3 regions of the Pseudarthrobacter siccitolerans genome follow, and region 3 is predicted to be linked to each of the others. Evidence: riboswitches for the same ligand, from Rfam matches in the RefSeq annotation. Region 3 holds a riboswitch; each other region holds the start of a gene.
What was found. Region 3 has a riboswitch for thiamine pyrophosphate ahead of thiC (phosphomethylpyrimidine synthase ThiC). Riboswitches for the same ligand answer to the same signal wherever they lie in the genome.
Positions count from the first base shown of each region.

Region 1 (5,726 bases), 330 kb from region 3:
GCCCCGTCCAGGATCAGGTCGTAGCCGGCGAACAGCTCCAGGGCGTTGGAGGCGTCCAGCCGGACGTTGTGCAGCCGGACTTCCACCAGCGGGTTGAGGGCAGCGATCGCGTCCCGCGCCGACTCGATCTTCGGCCGGCCCACATCTGCGACCCCGTGGATGACCTGGCGCTGCAGGTTGCTGAGGTCAACAACGTCGTCGTCAATAATGCCCAGCGTTCCCACGCCCGCGGCAGCGAGGTACAGCAGCGCCGGCGATCCCAGCCCGCCTGCACCGATGACCAGCACCTTCGCATTCTTGAGCCGCCGCTGCCCCAGGGCGCCGATCTCGGGAATGATGAGGTGCCGCGAGTAGCGTTCCACCTCTGCCGGAGTGAGCTCACCTGCCGGTTCAACCAGCGGATCCAGTGAAACTGTTGAAACATTTGCGGTGGATGTCGAAGCCATACTTCAATGTATGCCCCGGGATACCACCCGGTCATATTACCCCGAAGTAGAGTGGGGGTAACTGCAAGGGAAAGAAGGACAACTGTGGTCCATGAAGCACGGGCTGGGCGCCCGTCCGCAGCCGAACCGCAAACCGCCTCACGCCCCGCCGGGCAACGCTCCGCCCGGCTTCCCAGGGACGAAAGACGCGCACAACTCCTTTCCGCAGCGCAGGAAGTTTTTGTTGCCAACGGCTACCACGGCGCGGCCATGGACGAGATCGCCGAGACCGCCCACGTCAGCAAGCCCGTCCTTTACCAACACTTTCCTTCGAAGCGGGAGCTGTACCTGGCCCTGCTCGAAAGCCATCTGGCCTCCCTGACCGAGCTGATGCTGGGGGCGCTGAACTCCACCACGGACAACGACGAACGGGTGCAGGCCGTGATGAGGGCCTATTTCCAGTTCATCGCCAACGATGACCAGGCCCACCGGCTGGTGTTCGAGTCAGACCTCATCAATGATCCGGATGTCAGCTCACGGCTGGAAACCTTCAACCGGACCTTCGCCGATGCCATTGCCCGCGTCATCGCAGAAGACACCAAGCTTCCGCACCTGGAGGCAGAGCTGCTGGGGCGCGGCCTTGCCGGCATGGCCCACGTCAGTGCCCGGTACTGGCTGGAAACGGACGGCAATCTGGACCTCGATGTGGCCAGTGACCTCATCTACCGTTTAGCTTGGCGCGGAATCTCTCGCTTCCCCAAAGAGTCCTAGACTACAAATAAGACATAACCCGAGAAACGTGAACTGGCTGGGAGGCCCCCTGTGGAGATTAAGATCGGCGTTCAGAACGTTGGCCGCGAAATTGTGCTGGAGTCAAATGATGATGCAGACTCGGTGGCCAAGGTGGTCCAGGAAGCCATCAGCAACGGCGGCGACCTGCGCCTGAAGGATGACAAGGGACGCCTGATCATTGTTCCCGGTAAGGCACTGGCCTACGTGGAAATCGGTGCTGAAGAAGTCCGCCGCGTAGGGTTCGGCCAGTTCTAGCCCGCACCTTCTAACAAGGCGAGTATTCAGAGGAGGGCCATGCTTTCGTTGACCATCGTGGTGCTGGTAACAGCTGCCGCAGGTTTCATCGTCTGGGCCAACGACAAACGCCACACAAAATACGGCGTTGGCGTGCCGGCCGGAGTTGCCGTGGGTGTGGGCGCGTTGAGCTGGATCATCCTGGTGACCGCTGGCTTTGGTTACCGGCCAGGGCTGACCTGGATGCCGTGGGTCCTCCCTATGGTGATCGGATCAGCGGCGGCCGTGGCGGCCGTCATCTACCTGGGCCGCACCCGCGCCAAACGGGATCTGGAACGGCTTACTGCGGCGCTGAAGCTCTAGCCTCAAGAACTCACGCAAGTACCCGTGACCACTGCCGCCGGCAGTGGTCACGGGCGTTTAAGCCGGGCTAGGCGCCGGCGGGATGCTTGGCCGGCTCCGCAACGGCATGGACCGCCGCAGCCGCTTCACTCACGGCCTCCGCCGCCCCCACGTCGCGGGCGGTGACCTCTCCCCCGGCATCATGCGACGTGTAGCGGAGGAACACCCTGTTGTACCGCCAGTCCAGGTCCGGGTGGTGGTTTTGTTCCTCGGCGAGGCGCCCGACGGCGGCAACCAGCTTGAGTGCAGCAGCCGACGTGGGCATCTTGTACACCGTTACGAGGGCGCCCTCGTGGTAGCGCCAGTGCGGCAGGACGGCCAGGGCGTCCTCGAGCCGTTCGGGGGTAAGCACGTCTGTGGCGGCCATGGCTGCTCCTCTTCCGTCGGGCGCTGGCTTGGGCTGCCGCCGGTAACCCGGAAGGCCTACAGGAACTCTGCCCGGCCTTCCATGGCCGACGACGCCAGTGCATGTTCGCGGCGCGGTATCCGGCCGGCCGCTTTCGCCAGCCTACCGGCGATGACTGCGTGTTTGAAGGCCTCCCCCATCAGGGCAGGATTCTGTGCCCGGGTGACCGCCGTGGCGAGCAGGACGGCATCGCAGCCCAGCTCCATGGCCAGGGCGGCGTCCGAGGCGGTGCCGATTCCAGCGTCGAGGACCACAGGGACCGAGGCCCGGGACACAATCAGTTCAATGTTGTGCGGGTTCAGGATGCCCAGGCCCGTACCGATGGGCGCCCCGAGCGGCATCACTGCAGTGGCCCCGAGGTTCTCGAGCCGGAGGGCCAGGACAGGATCGTCGTTGGTGTAGGCGAACACCTTGAAGCCCCTGTTGACGAGCTGTTCGGTGGCATCCACCAGTTCGACGGCGTCCGGCAGGAGGGTCTGTTCGTCCGCGATGACTTCCAGTTTCACCCAGTCGGTTTCCAGCGCCTCACGGGCCAGCTCGGCTGTCAGCACGGCGTCCCGGGCGGTGAAGCAGCCTGCCGTGTTGGGCAGCACCCGGATGCCGTGGTCCACCAGCAGCTGGAACAGCGAGCCCGTCTCCGCGGGAGAGTAGCGGCGCATGGCCACCGTGGTCAGGCCCGTGCCGGAGGCCAGGAGCGCTGCGCCCAGGCCGTCGAGGCTGGGCGCGCCGCCCGTGCCCATAATGAGCCTGGATTCCAGTTCCACTCCGTCGATGACCAGCGGATCCTGCAGCACGGAGGGGGCTGCAGCGGTAGTGGTTTCGCTCATGGTCAGCCTCCCTGCACAGCCGTGACGAGTTCAACCTCGTCGCCGTCCGCGAGCGCGGTGGCGAACCACTGGCTGCGCGGTACTACCTGGGCGTTGTGTGCCACGGCCACGCCGAGTTTTTGCCCGTCCGTGGCCTGGCCGTCTGCACCGAGGGGCCGGCCGGTGACCTGGCTGACGAGCAGCGTGATGGAAGCACCGTCCGGCACGGGGTGCAGCGTTCCGTTCAAGGTGATGTTCATACTGTTTCCTTTGTCTGCGGTTGGTGGCTCAGGCGGCCTGTTGGGAGGGGGGTGGTTGCGGCGCGGGCGGTTGCGGCGCCGGCAAAGCGGGCGGGGTTGAAGGGCGCCCAGCGGGGGTCCTCGCGGCCGTCCAGGAGGTCCCGGCAGATGGCGGCGGCGGCCGGCGCCAGGTGGACGCCGTGGCGGAAGAACCCGGTGGCGATGATGAGGCCGCGAACGTGTTTGCCAGCCTGGCCCGCGCCGTCCGGGGCGGGTACCCGGCCCAGCAGCGGTGCGTTGTCCGGCGTTCCGGGGCGTGCCCGGGCGGTGCACTCCAGGAGTTCAAGTTCGGCGACGGCGGGAAGCAGCACCTGCGCGTCGCGGAGGAGCTGGTAGACGCCGCCGGCGGAAACTGCGCCGGCGGCGGACGGTGCGTCTTCGCGCTGCGTTGCCCCGATCACCACGGTGCCGTCCCGGCGCGGAACGATATACACCGGAACGCCATGCACCAGCCCCCGGACGGTGGACGTCACCAGCGGCCGCAGATGCGGGGGCACTGCGAGCCGCAGGATGTCCCCATAGACGGGCCGCAGCGGAAGGTGCAGGCCCTCGGGCAGGGACTCCAGTTCTGCAGCGTGCAGCCCGTTCGCCACGACCGTTTCGCCGGCAAGCACGGTTCCCCCGCCGGCAAGCTGAACGCCCGCAACCGCGCCGTCCTGCCACAGCAGCGCTTGTGCCTTCTCCGGCACTGCATAGCCGTCGACGGCGCCGGCTGCTGCCGTGCCGCTTCCTCCAATCCCGCTGACGGGACCTTCGTTGCGGGTTCCGTTCCCGCTGCCGGAGTCAGCGAGGCCGCGGCGGAGGCAGTCCACCAGCAGCCGCGGGTCCACCTGGTGGTCTGCCGGGGTGTCCAGTGCGCAGGCGATGGCCGGGCTAAGCAGCGCTTCCCGTTTGCGGGCTTCGCGGACGGTGAGGGGTTCCACGGTGAGTCCGTTGGCCTGCTGCACGGCGCGCAGGTCCATCAGCGCACGGCGGTCGGCGGCGTCGGCGCCCACGGCGAGGGTCGGCGTCGTGATGTATCCCGGATCAGCACCTGATGCGACGCGGAGGCCGGCAACAAATGCGGGCCAGCGGGCCGAAGCGTCCAGCATCAGTTCGAGGAGGTCCTCCTCCTGGTAGTGCAGCTCGCTGACGGGGGCCAGCATTCCGGCGGCAGCCCAGCTGGCCCCGGAGCCCGGTGCGTCATCGATGAGCACCACGGAACGTCCCGAGCGTTTCGCCTCCCAGGCGATGCCGTGGCCGATGACTCCGCCGCCGATTACGGCGACATCGGCGCGGATGGCGCCGGCAGGCGCAGATAGCTGTTCCGCTGCGCCGGGCTTGGATGGTGCGCCCAAGTGTGTCTCCTTCCCTACGCCGGTACTAGCCGGATCAGGTCAAGCGGTCGGCTCTGACGCCCTCTCAGCCCGGCGCTTTGTGACAGCTGCCGCAGGCTCCCGCAGTACGAGGCAAGTGTAGAGGAACTAGGCTTGCCCCCATGAATGTGTCCCACACTCCTGCCGCCGCAACCGATGTCCTCAGCACTACCAAGATCAGCAATGGCCTCAGCACGGCGCGCCTGTACCTCTGCACGGATGCCCGGAAGGACCGCGGCGATTTCGGGCAGTTCGTGGATGCCGCGTTTGCCGGCGGAGTGGACATCATCCAGCTCCGGGACAAATCCATCGAGGCCGCCGAGGAGCTGGAGCTCCTGGCCGTCCTGAAGGAAACCGCGGAGCGGCATGGCAGGCTGTGGGCTGTCAACGACCGGGCGGACATCGCGGTGCTGTCCGGGGCACCGGTGTTCCACATTGGCCAGAAGGACCTGCCCCTGGCCGCCGCCCGCACCCTGCTCAACGGCAACGCGGCCATCGGCCTGTCAAGCCACGCTCCCGCGCAAGTGGACGCCGCCCTCGCCGCGGCCGCCGGTCCGGCGGGGCTGGACTACTTCTGCGTTGGCCCGGTGTGGGCAACCCCCACCAAGCCGGGACGGAGCGCCGTGGGGCTTGAGCTGGTGAAGTACGCTGCCGGGGCTGCGCGCGCGTCGGCGCAGGAAGGACAGGCCGACGGCGGTGTCCCCTGGTTTGCCATCGGCGGTATCGACCACGGCAACGTGGAGCAAGTGGTGGAAGCGGGCGCCCGGCGGATCGTGGTGGTCCGCGCCATCACGGAAGCCGACGATCCGGCAGCCGCCGCCGCTTCACTCCTTGCCGCCCTGGACGCCCCCGCTACCTGAGGCTCCTGACGCAGCGTTTCGCACTGGTCCGCTCCCGGCCAGGATGCCTGCATTATGGCGGGAATTCGAGTTAGGCTGATTTTCGTGTCACACCATCGGCTGGCTCCCAACGTCCACGAGCACAAAAACGCGCTCGAGGCGGCACTT
Region 1 covers NZ_JAUSXB010000001.1:1,184,672-1,190,397, forward strand. The annotation lists gene moeB (molybdopterin-synthase adenylyltransferase MoeB) at 1-446, opposite strand, end outside; gene QFZ36_RS05530 (TetR/AcrR family transcriptional regulator) at 531-1,196, shown strand; gene QFZ36_RS05535 (DUF3107 domain-containing protein) at 1,248-1,472, shown strand; gene QFZ36_RS05540 (hypothetical protein) at 1,512-1,814, shown strand; gene QFZ36_RS05545 (4a-hydroxytetrahydrobiopterin dehydratase) at 1,882-2,220, opposite strand; gene QFZ36_RS05550 (thiazole synthase) at 2,277-3,086, opposite strand; gene thiS (sulfur carrier protein ThiS) at 3,089-3,325, opposite strand; gene QFZ36_RS05560 (FAD-dependent oxidoreductase) at 3,322-4,701, opposite strand; TPP riboswitch at 4,696-4,814, opposite strand; gene thiE (thiamine phosphate synthase) at 4,842-5,579, shown strand; gene QFZ36_RS05570 (RNB domain-containing ribonuclease) at 5,664-5,726, shown strand, end outside.
Region 1: it holds a riboswitch for thiamine pyrophosphate, as region 3 does, so the genes downstream of both, QFZ36_RS05560 (FAD-dependent oxidoreductase) here and thiC (phosphomethylpyrimidine synthase ThiC) in region 3, are expected to answer to the same signal.

Region 2 (5,726 bases), 1.5 Mb from region 3:
CTGCCGCCCTCAGCGAGGTCATGCCGTTTTCCCAGCTGGCCAGGAGGTGGGTGGACAGCCTGCCGTCGATGGCCATCGCCGCCGTGGCACCAAACAGGACGTCAGCAAGCAACTCAGGCTCGGCCTCCACCAGGCCGCCTGCCAGGTCGCGCCCGGCGATCTGCTCGTGGACGGCGTCGGCTTCCACATGTTCGTCGAAGTAGTGGGTCACCCCGGCTTCGAAGCCGTGCCGCCGGAAGCCGTTGCCGTACAGCCGGTTCGGCTGCGAGGAGGTCATCTCGTAGATGGCCAGGTGCCCGGTGATGGCCCCGCGGAGCCGGCGGTTCAACCCGAAGAGGGACATCATGTTCACTGCGGCGAGGGAGACGGCGGGAACGGTGTCCACGTAGGCGCCATAACTGTCGTCCAGGCCCAACCCGCGCATGGTCCGGGCGAACAGGGCGCTGTGCATACGTTCGGGGCGCCCGCCGCCGTACTCATCGGCCTGGATCTCCACGAGGGCAGCCTTGGGCCTTCCGGTGAGGCGGGGGACGGCCCAGGTGTGCGGGTCCGCTTCCTTGAGCTGGTAGATGGACTTGTGGATCAGGAACTCCTTGAGCTGGTCCAGGGTCGCCTTCTTGGCGACAAAGCGGGAGACGCTGGGCCCGGTGTCACCGGCGGCCAGTCCGAAAAGGATGTCCGCCACGGCGTCACTGGTCAGCTTCGCAGCGGCCGGTACGTTGATCTCTCCGGCAGCGGATGCCGCGGCAGTCCGGAGCGCCACTTCAAAGGGCCGTTCAAGAAGGCGGCGGACCTGGATCAGCCCGGGTTCCCACTCCCACTCATCGCTGACGCCAACAAGTCCGGAGTAGTGCAGCTCGTAAAGGCAGAAAAGGGCCAGCTGGGCGTCGTCGTCCCCGACGATGTCAGCGGATGACGCCGCCCCGGGTGTGGCCAGCAGGCGCAGTTCCTCGACGGCGGCGGCTCCCTCAGCGCTGCCGGGCATGTGGGCGAGGGTCGTGAACAGGGTACTGCTGATGGGACCTCGGGGTTCCGGGATCTTCATGATTCTCCTTTGGGCGGACGGAATTGCTGCCGGTGCTGCGTCTTCGACAGCCGGTCTTATGGACGGTCAGGTCTCGTTCGCCGCGTCGGGGTCCCGCGAGGCGGTGCCGGGGACGGTCCGAGGGGACAACAGAATGGCCAGGGCGATCATGGCAAGGCTCAGTGCCAGGTGCAGCCATATGTCCGCATTGTTCTCGGGAAGGAAGTTCGCCGGCAGGTCATCACCCACCAACAGTCCGTAGAGCCACAGGAACAAATAGGCCACGCCCCCGTAGATGAGGAAGTTCCTCCCCTGCCGGTGCGTCCTGGCCATCACCAGGCCGGCGATACCGAACAAAAGGTGGACGCCGTTGTGCAAAACGGACACCTGGAAGATGCCGAACAGCTCCGCTCCAGAGCCGGGCCCCGCGAAGCGCAGGGAACCGTAGTTGGCGGTCACGCCCGGAATGAATCCCAAAATTCCCAGCAGCAGGAAAATTGCGCCCGTGGCTCGGGTGGCCTTCTGCAGGCCGGTCCTCGCTGCGGTGGCCTGGGTGCTGACCGCCATAACCTGTACTCCTCAAAAGCCGGGAACAACATAGTAAGCATGATTACTAATAAAAGCTAAGCACGCTTCCCGCCCGCCCTCACTCCTCCGGGCTGTTCCACGTATAAGGGTTCGGGTGGCGCCCGCCGTGGCGGCCCTGCTCGTACCCCTGCTGCCAGGCCATCCCGACGGCGGCCACAAGTTCCGCGAGCAGCGGGTAGTAAGGGTGGTCCGGGCCGATGAAGATCATCTCGTCCTCGGCTTTGTCCACCGCCGCCCGCACCAGGTTCTCCTCCACGGGACCGCTCATGGTGCCCTCCCCGCCAAAGCCCGACGTCAGCTCTGGCCTGATCTCTCCCCGCGTCCGATCTCACCCACGCCCGGCGTCAGTCCGCGCCCATGGAACCAAGGACTTCGCGCAGGGCCCGAACCACCATGTTGTGGTCCTCCACCTGGGGAAGCCCCGAAACAGTCACGGCGGCTACCGCGCCCACCCCCGTGACATAGACCGGGAAGGAGCCGCCGTGGGCTGCGTACCGGCTTTGATCGAACCAGGCCTGGTCTTCAATCCGTCCGCCGCGGAGCCGTCCGCGGAGCCCCACCAGCAGGGACGGCACCTCGTACCGGGCAGCGGTACGCTGTTTGGCCCGGATCCAGTGCTCGTTGTCCGGGGTGGCGCCCGGCAGGGCGACATGGAACAGGACCTGTTCACCCTTGGTGATGTCGATGGCGATGGGGAGCTGGTCCTCCTTGCCCAGTTCCACCAGCAACAGCCCCAGGTTCAGCGCATCGTCCATGGAGAACCGGGGGAACTGGAGCTCGCGGATTTCACCCTCGATCCGGGCGATGAGCGTTTGCAGGGAGCCTTCCGGCTGGGTGTCATCCGAGTCGGGATCGAACTCAGTCATATCCCGCGAATTGGCAGTCATGGCCCACAATCTACCCCTCCTCCGGTGTAAACTGGACCACGCCCATCAGGGCATTGTTTTACCTACAGAATCATTCAACGACAGGGGAGCGCCGCCGTCGGCAGTTCTGGCCATGCCAGGATCCGCAGGTGGGCGCTGAGAGTGCGGACAGCCGCAGACCCTCGAACCTGATCCGGTTAGTACCGGCGCAAGGGAGTCGAGTTCTCGAAGTGTGTCCGGCCGCGGCAGCAGCGCCGGCCGGTCCACTTTCCCCTCCTGTTCCTCAGGAGGATCGCATGGCAACAACAGCAGTAAAGAAGACCACCAGCAAGTCCTGGCGCGTTGTGGACATCGTGGTGGCAGCCTTGATCGCCATCGCCGGCGGAGTCATCTTCTGGGCCTGGTCCCAGGGGGCCGCCGCAGTCTCGGCCCCCATGAACGCCGTCTACCCGCCCCTGACCGGCCTGATCGCCGGCGGCTGGATGATCCCGGCCGCGCTGGGCATGCTTATCATCCGCAAACCGGGCGCAGCACTGTTCTGCGAGACCGTGGCCGCCACCGGTGAACTGCTGATGGGGTCACAGTACGGCGCCTCCGTGCTCTTCTCCGGCTTCGTCCAGGGCCTGGGTGCAGAGATCATTTTCGCCATCTTCGTGTACAGGAAGTTCAACCTGCCGGTATCCCTGCTTGCCGGGGCCGGCGCCGGGCTGTTTTGCGGCCTGAACGATTCCTTCGCGCCGTGGGGCTGGAACATCGCCTACTCGGGCGGGGACAAGCTGGCGTACATCATTTTCACGGCCATCTCGGGCGCCATCATTGCCGGCGCACTGTCCTGGGTCGCCACGCGCGGCCTCGCGAAGACCGGGGTCCTGAGCTCCTTCGCCTCCCGGAAGGCAGCAACGGAGCCCGTCTTCTCCTGATGACCGCTACCTCCCAGCACGGGACTCCGGTTGCGGCGCGCCCGGCCGCCATCAGCGCCCGCGGCTGGGGCTGGCGGCATGCCGGCAGGGCCAAACCCGCGGTGCGTGCCCTTGACCTGGACATCCAACCGGGGGAGCGCGTGCTCCTCCTCGGCCCGTCCGGAGCGGGCAAGTCCACCCTCCTTCATGCCTTGGCGGGGGTCCTGGGCGATGTAAACGACGACGGCGGCGAGGCGGGCGATTCCGACGAGTCCGGTTCGCTGCTGGTTGGCGGAGCCTACCCGCGCGAGCAGCGGGGCCGCGCCGGCCTCATGCAGCAGGACCCCGAGACGCAGGTGGTCCTTTCACGCGTAGGTGACGACGTCGCCTTCGGCGCGGAGAACCTTGCCGTGCCCCGGGACGAAATCTGGGCCCGCGTGCACGAGGCGCTGGCCGACGTCGGCCTGTCCCACCTGCCGCTGGACCATCCGACGTCGGCCTTGTCCGGCGGGCAGAAACAGCGGCTTGCGCTCGCGGGCATCCTTGCCATGCGGCCCGGGCTGATCCTCCTCGACGAGCCGACGGCCAACCTGGACCCCGCGGGGGTGATCGAGGTCCGCGACGCCGTGGGGCGTTGCCTCGAGAAGACCGGGGCGACGCTGGTGGTGGTGGAGCACCGGGTGTCCGTGTGGAAGGACCTGGTGGACCGGATTGTGGTGCTGCAGCCCGGCTCGTCCACCGATCCAGCTGTGCTTCTGGACGGGCCGCCGGACCGCGTGTTCAGTGAGGCCCGGAGCATGCTGGCCGCTGCCGGGGTATGGGTGCCCGGCTATGTCCCGGAAACCCGGCGGCGGGCGGAACCCGCTTCCGGAACCGGCGACCTCCTGCTCGCCGCCGAGGAACTGGCGGTCTCGCGTGAACGGGCCCGCCGCAAGGGTTTCCGGAGGCTGCCGCCCATGCCCGTGCAGCAAGGCATTACCGCGCAGGTCCGGGCCGGACAGGCGCTGGCCGTCACGGGACCCAACGGCGCAGGAAAATCAACTTTCGCCCTGACCCTTGCCGGACTGCTTGAGCCGGTTGCCGGCAAGGTCTCCGCCACCCTGGCCCTCAGCCGCGGTGCCGGGATTGATCCTTTCCAGTGGAAGGCGGAACAACTGATCGAGCGTGTGGGCACCGTTTTCCAGGAGCCCGAGCACCAGTTCGTCACGGGGAAGGTGCTGGACGAACTCCGGTTTGGCCCCCGGCATCTGGGTCACGGCATGGAGCGGGTGGACGAGCTGCTGGAGCGGTTGCGGCTGACGGAGCTCGTTGACGCCAACCCGTATACGCTCTCGGGCGGTGAGAAACGGCGGCTTTCCGTGGCTACGGTCCTGGCTGCCCATCCGCAGGTCCTGGTCCTGGACGAGCCCACGTTCGGCCAGGACGCCAACACCTGGGCCGAGCTGGCCTCGTTCCTGTCCGAACTGCTGGACGCCGGGACTGCGGTGGTCTCGGTGACCCATGATGCCGAATTCACGGCGGCCCTGGGCGGGACGGAGCTGCGAATCGCTGCGGCGCAGACGGTGGCATCATGAGGCGGGAGCTGAACCTGCAGGGAAACCGCGCCCTGCTGACCCGGGCCAATCCGCTGAGCAAGTTCGCCGCCGTCTTCCTGGTGACCGCTGTGCTGGCACTGTCCATCGACTGGGTGTCCGCCTCCGTGGCCCTCGCTGCGGAACTCCTGCTGTTCCCGCTGGCCGGCCTCACCCTCACGCTGCTGTGGCAGCGGGGGTGGCCGCTGATCATCGCCGCGGCCGTGGGCGGCTGGAGCACCTCCATCCTGGCGCCGGACAGCGGAAGGACGCTGATCGACGTCGGCATCTGGACCATGAGCGAAGGCTCGCTGGAGCTGGGGGCCGGGTTCATGCTGCGCGGGCTGGCGATTGCGCTGCCGGCGGTGCTGCTGATGAGCTGCACGGACCCTACTGACCTGGCCGACGCACTGGCGCAAAAGGCCCGGTTGCCGCACCGGTTCGTGCTGGGTACCTTGGCGGCCATGCGCTTGGTGGGACTGCTGGCTGAAGAGTGGCAAACCATCGGCATGGCCCGGCGTGCCCGCGGGGTGGGCTCGCGGGGCAGCGCGCTGCAGCGGATCAAGGCGACGCTGGGGCAGAGTTTCGGACTGCTGGTTCAGGCCATCCGCCGCGCGTCACGCCTGGCGGTGACCATGGAGGCGCGCGGGTTTGGCGGGGAAACCCGGACCTGGGCGCGGGAGTCTACGTATAGCAGGTTGGATCTCTGGGTCCTGGGCGGTGGCGTGCTGATGGCCGGTGCTGCCTTTGCTACCGCACTATGGGCAGGAACCTGGAA
Region 2 covers NZ_JAUSXB010000001.1:2,326,324-2,332,049, reverse strand. The annotation lists gene QFZ36_RS10935 (iron-containing redox enzyme family protein) at 1-1,045, opposite strand, end outside; gene QFZ36_RS10930 (DUF4383 domain-containing protein) at 1,112-1,591, opposite strand; gene QFZ36_RS10925 (hypothetical protein) at 1,671-1,880, opposite strand; gene QFZ36_RS10920 (heme-degrading domain-containing protein) at 1,957-2,499, opposite strand; TPP riboswitch at 2,572-2,711, shown strand; gene QFZ36_RS10915 (ECF transporter S component) at 2,775-3,398, shown strand; gene QFZ36_RS10910 (ABC transporter ATP-binding protein) at 3,398-4,951, shown strand; gene QFZ36_RS10905 (energy-coupling factor transporter transmembrane component T family protein) at 4,948-5,726, shown strand, end outside.
Region 2: it holds a riboswitch for thiamine pyrophosphate, as region 3 does, so the genes downstream of both, QFZ36_RS10915 (ECF transporter S component) here and thiC (phosphomethylpyrimidine synthase ThiC) in region 3, are expected to answer to the same signal.

Region 3 (5,726 bases):
GGCAGGAGCCTGCCGATGGCCTCGACCATGGCAAGGACCGCCACTTCGCCGCCGTTCAGGACGTAATCGCCAAGGCTGACGGGCCGGACAGTGAAATGTTCCCCGGCCCATTCGATAACCCGCTCATCGATGCCCTCGTACCGTCCACACGCGAACGCGAGGTGCTCCTGTTCGGCCAGTTCGTAGGCGAGGGCCTGGGTGAACCGTTCCCCCGCCGGCGACGGGACGATCAGGACCGGCTTGCCCGCACCTTCGGGGCGTCCCCCGGCCACCGATGACAGGGCCTGCGCCCACGGCTCAGGCTTCATGACCATCCCCGCGCCGCCCCCGTAAGGGGTGTCATCCACGGTCCGGTGCCTGTCCGTTGTGAACGACCGCAAGTCGTGGACGTGCAGGTCCAGCAGCCCGTCCTGGCGGGCCTTGCCGATCAGGGAGAGTTCCAGCGGCGCCAGGTACTCGGGGAAGATACTGACGACGTCGATCCGCATTTAGGCGTTGCTTTCCGGATCAGGCCCGGCGCCCTGGTCCGAGTTGAGCTCGAACAGGCCGTCCGGCGGGGTGAGGAGGACGAACCCTTCCTCGATGTTGACCTCCGGCACAATCTGCTCAACGAAGGGAATGAGGATCTCTTCGCCGCCGGGCGTGGTGACTACCAGCAGATCCTGGACAGGCATGGTGTTGAGCGCGGCAACCTTGCCCACCACCCGGGACCCAACCCGTGCCTCCAGTCCTACCAGTTCGTGCTCGTACCAGCCTTCGTCGTCGTCCTCGTCCAATTCTTCGGTTTCGATGAAGAGCTTGGCGCCGCGCAGGGTTTCCGCTTCGTTGCGGGTTTCAATTTCCTCGAAGCCGAGCAGGAGGATGTCCTTGTTCCAGCGGGCGCTGATGACGGTCAGCGGCCCGGCCGAGGCCGGTTCCACTACAAATTCGGTGCCCGGCACAAACCGGTCCCCAGGGGCGTCGGTGAGGACCTGGACCGTTACTTCCCCCCGGATACCGTGGGGCTTGCCGATTCGTGCCACCTGAAGCTGCATGTGTTCCTCTGTTCCGATGTGTCTGTTCCGTGCGGTTCGCGGGGTGTCCCGGGGAAAGCACTCCGGCCCCTCCACCATGGGTGGAGGGGCCGGAGCAAAGCTGATGTTGCCGTGCGCTCAGCGGCGGCGGTCTGTGTCGACGACGTCGACCCTTACCGGCTCGCCGCCGGCCAGGGCAGCCACAACGGTGCGCAAGGCGCGTGCCGTGCGGCCCTGGCGGCCGATCACCCGTCCGAGGTCGTCCTGATGAACCCGCACCTCGAGGGTGTCCCCGCGGCGGTTGTTCTTCGAGCTGACCTTGACGTCATCCGGGGAGTCTACGATTCCCCGGACCAGGTGCTCCAGCGCGTCTGCCAGCAATTTACTCAGCCTCGGTGGTCTCTGCCTCGGCCGGTGCCTCGGCTGCGTCAGACTTGGATGCCTTCTTGGTGATGGCTTCCGGGATGATCACGGAACCCTTTTCCGGGGCAACGAAGGCTTCCTTCGGAGCTTTGGTCTTCAGGGTGCCTTCCTGGCCCGGGAGGCCCTTGAACTTCTGCCAGTCACCGGTGATCTTGAGGATCGCGGCAACCTGCTCCGACGGCTGGGCGCCGACGGACAGCCAGTACTGGGCACGCTCTGAGTTGACCTCGATGTATGAGGGCTCTTCGGTGGGGTGGTACTTGCCGATTTCCTCGATGGCGCGGCCGTCACGCTTGGTGCGTGAGTCTGCGACGACGATGCGGTAGTACGGTGCGCGCATTTTGCCAAAGCGCTTAAGGCGAATCTTTACGGCCACTTTTGTGGTCACTCCTGTTTCAGAAAGGGGGTGAACCCGGCGTTCTGCACCCGTGGGGCGGGCCGTACTTGCGGGTTCGAAGGACAAGATCCGGACGCGGAGAGAGGGGCCACGCAGATCGAGTACCTGTTTATTGTGCCAGATCAGCGCCCGGATTTCGACTTGGCGCGCATCCGGCGCTGCCCGAAGGAAGCGGGAGCCAGGTCAGGCGGACCAGACGTACAGGCCGGTGCGCTCCGACTCATCGACGGCGCCGGCAAGTTCGGCCAGTTGCTGCACGTAGGTCCGGGCCTGCGCCGCATCGAACGGCATGTCGTCCTGGGCCGCCCATTGCTCGGCAACGTCGTCCAGGACGTTGCCTTCGCCTTCGGTTTCATACGAGAGCAGGTCCGCCAGGGCACGAACCATGGCAGGCGGGACGGCCAGCAGTGAATCGCTCGCCACATCCACCATAGTCAGCTCGTAGTCTGCTCCGCCGGCGTGCACGGCTGTACCGGCAAGGTCCCCGAGCTGTTCGACCTCAAAGTCGCTGATTCCCTCGATCCTGACTGCCTGGCCGGCCGGCGCGCTGCTGCCCTGGTCCAGCACCCCGGCGCGCTTCAGCGCACCCGCATGGTCAGCGACAAAGATCTCGGTGAAGCCCATGGGAATTACCCTCATTCCGTTGACGGTCCGGCACATTGGGAGGCAGAATCCGCCGCCCCGCCGTTCGGGTTTCAGCCTAGTACACGGGCCCCGGCTGTCCGGCCACGGCGGCCTTAACGGACAGAGACCCGGATGTTGTTGCGCCAGGGATCCTCGAACCTCAGCTCCGCACCGGTGTGGTGCGCGGGCACCCCGGCGACCTTCAGCCGGTCAGCCAGCGCCCCGACGTCGTCTCCGGACGGAACCTCGATGAGCACCTCGCCAAGGCCCAAGGTATCCTTGCGGGGACCGGCGCCGCGGCTGTTCCAGACGTTCATGGCCATGTGGTGGTGGTAGCGGCCCGCCGAAACAAAGAGTGCCTGCCCGTGCCAGCCGGCAGTCTTTTCGAAGCCGAGGATACCGACGTAGAAGTCGCGGGCCTGCTGGACGTCGCCCACCTGGAGGTGGACGTGGCCCACTCCCGCCACGGTTCCACGCTGGCGCTCGAGGGATTCCTCAGTGAGGTGCTGCTCCAGGTAGCGCTGCGGCGGCAGGGCCAGGCTGTCCATGACCACGTCCGTACCGTTCCATGACCAGTTACTCCTCGGACGGTCCCAGTAGAGCTCGATGCCATTGCCTTCCGGATCATTGAAGTAGAAGGCCTCGCTGACCAGGTGGTCGGCGCTGCCAGTGAACGAGCGGGACTCGAATTGAGCGGCCGTGGCGATGGTGGCGGCGAGGTCGGCCTGGTTCTCAAAAAGCAGCGCGGTGTGGAAGAGGCCCGCTTCTCCCCTGCCCGGAAGGTTCAGCCCCGGAGCTGGCGCAAGGTGGACCAATGGCTTCCGGAGCCGGCCGAGGTACAGCCCGCCGTCCTGTTCGGCAACAACCTCAAGCCCAAGGGCACGCTGGTAGTAGTCGGTCATGACCTTCATGTCGCCCACCTTGAGCATCACGGTGCCCATGGTGAGTTCGGCAGGAAGGAGATCCTGGGTTGCGGCTTGTGCAGTCATTGAAAACTCCCGGTGCTGTGGCCCGTCGGGGTGGTGGGCCTGTCACTATTAAAATTACTTGAAGCTTCAATTTATTCCAAGTAGCTTTCGGGACTTTTCGCCTCAGCGAACGATCCGTCCTCCCAGCACCACGTGGGCCAACCTTTGCACCGTTTCGGGAACCTGCCGCGGATCTTCCGCGCACAGCACGACGTCGGCCCGGGCACCTTCGGTGAGCGCTTCGGCGCCGAGCCACTCCCGGGCGCCCCAACATGCCGCGTCCAGCGCGGCGGTGACGGGCAGTCCGGCGTGGTGGAGGGCCAGGATTTCGTCTCCGATCCTTCCGTGCCGGATGACGCTGCCCGCGTCCGTGCCGGCGTAGATCTTCACGCCGGCCTCGAAAGCCTCTGCCACCCGCTGGGCACGGCATTCCCACAGTGCGCGCATATGGGCGGCGTAGCGCGGGAACTTGGGCTCCGCCTGCGCCGCGATATCCGGAAAAGTGGCGATGTTGATGAGCGTGGGCACAATGGGCACACCCTGCTCAGCGAACCGCGGAAGGTGCCGCGGGAGCAGTCCGGTGGCATGTTCTATGCAGTCGATGTCCGCGTCCAGCATCTGGTCCAGCGTTTCTTCGGCAAAGCAGTGAGCAGTGATCCGGGCGCCTTCGTCGTGCACAGCCTGGACGGCGTCCCTGACGACGGCGGCGGGAAACGACGGCGCCAGGTCACCGGCGCCGCGGTCTATCCAGTCCCCCACGAGCTTGACCCAGCCGTCGCCGTCGCGTGCCTGCTTGCGTACGGCTTCGACCAGCCCGTCGGGTTCCACTTCCTCGGCGAAGCCCCGGAGATACCGGCGGGTCCTGGCGACATGCCTCCCGGCACGGATCAGCACCGGGGCATGGCGGCTGCCCTGGAGGAAGCGGGTGTCGGCAGGGGAACCCGCATCCCGGACCAGCAGCGCGCCCGCGTTAAGGTCGGTTCTTGATTGTTCTTCCGCCGTCGCTTCGTCGACGGCGCCTCCGGGTCCCAGGCCGATATGGCAGTGGGCGTCAACCAACCCCGGCAGTACCCAGCCGTCCAGGATCCTGTCCGGTTCCCCCGCCGGCCGGCGGAACGTAAGCCTGCCGTCAACGGACCAGAGCCCGCGTGCCTCGGTGTCCGGGCCGGTCAGCACGGCGCCGTCGAACTGGATGATTTCTGCCATGGATTTACCTCTTTTCCCGCCCCGACAGGCTAGCACTGCCGGATGTGACACGGGCCCCGCTCCCTGCTGTGGTAGCTTCTTGGTGACCACACGGGTGCCCTTGCAGGGGCTGAGATCGGGCTGACGCAGCCTGCGACCGTTGAACCTGTCCGGGTAATGCCGGCGAAGGAAGTGAGTATTCCTTGAGTACATCAAATGCACAGCTTAACCCTGCCCAAAACCCGTCCGGCGCGGCGGCCGGCGGCCAGGACCAGCCTCCTGTCACGCAGTCGCTGAAGAACCATTCCCTGGCGTTTATCGAAGACGAGGCGGCCGGAATCCGCGTGCCGGTCACGGAGATAGCGCTGGCGGATTCACCGAATGGCCAGCCCAACGGGCCGTTTCGCGTCTACCGCACCGCCGGGCCGGGCAGTGATCCCGTCCGCGGCCTCACCCCGTTCCGCTCGGAGTGGATCGAAGCCCGCGGCGACACGGAAACCTACGGCGGCCGCGGGCGGAACCTGCTCGACGACGGCCGCTCGGCTGTCCGCCGCGGGGCGGCCAGCGCGGAGTGGAAGGGGGCGCGGCCGGTGCCCCGCCGCGCCGTCGACGGTAAGACCGTGACGCAGATGCACTACGCACGGCAGGGTGTTGTTACCCCGGAGATGCGGTTTGTGGCGTTGCGGGAAAACTGCGACGTCGAGCTGGTTCGCAGTGAAGTAGCTGCCGGCCGGGCCATCATCCCCAACAACATCAACCACCCCGAGTCCGAGCCGATGATCATCGGCAAGGCATTCCTGGTGAAAATCAATGCGAACATCGGCAACTCGGCGGTCACCAGTTCCATCGCGGAAGAGGTGGACAAGCTGCAGTGGGCCACCCAGTGGGGTGCGGACACCGTGATGGATCTTTCCACCGGTGACGACATCCACACCACGAGAGAGTGGATCATCCGCAACTCTCCTGTTCCGATCGGGACCGTCCCCATCTACCAGGCCCTCGAGAAGGTCAACGGCGAAGCGAACGCACTGACCTGGGAAATTTTCCGCGACACCGTGATTGAGCAGTGCGAACAGGGCGTGGACTACATGACCATCCACGCCGGTGTCCTGCTCC
Region 3 covers NZ_JAUSXB010000001.1:856,293-862,018, forward strand. The annotation lists gene trmD (tRNA (guanosine(37)-N1)-methyltransferase TrmD) at 1-488, opposite strand, end outside; gene rimM (ribosome maturation factor RimM) at 489-1,034, opposite strand; gene QFZ36_RS04100 (RNA-binding protein) at 1,152-1,394, opposite strand; gene rpsP (30S ribosomal protein S16) at 1,396-1,812, opposite strand; gene QFZ36_RS04110 (hypothetical protein) at 2,017-2,457, opposite strand; gene QFZ36_RS04115 (VOC family protein) at 2,571-3,446, opposite strand; gene QFZ36_RS04120 (amidohydrolase family protein) at 3,549-4,631, opposite strand; TPP riboswitch at 4,712-4,819, shown strand; gene thiC (phosphomethylpyrimidine synthase ThiC) at 4,814-5,726, shown strand, end outside.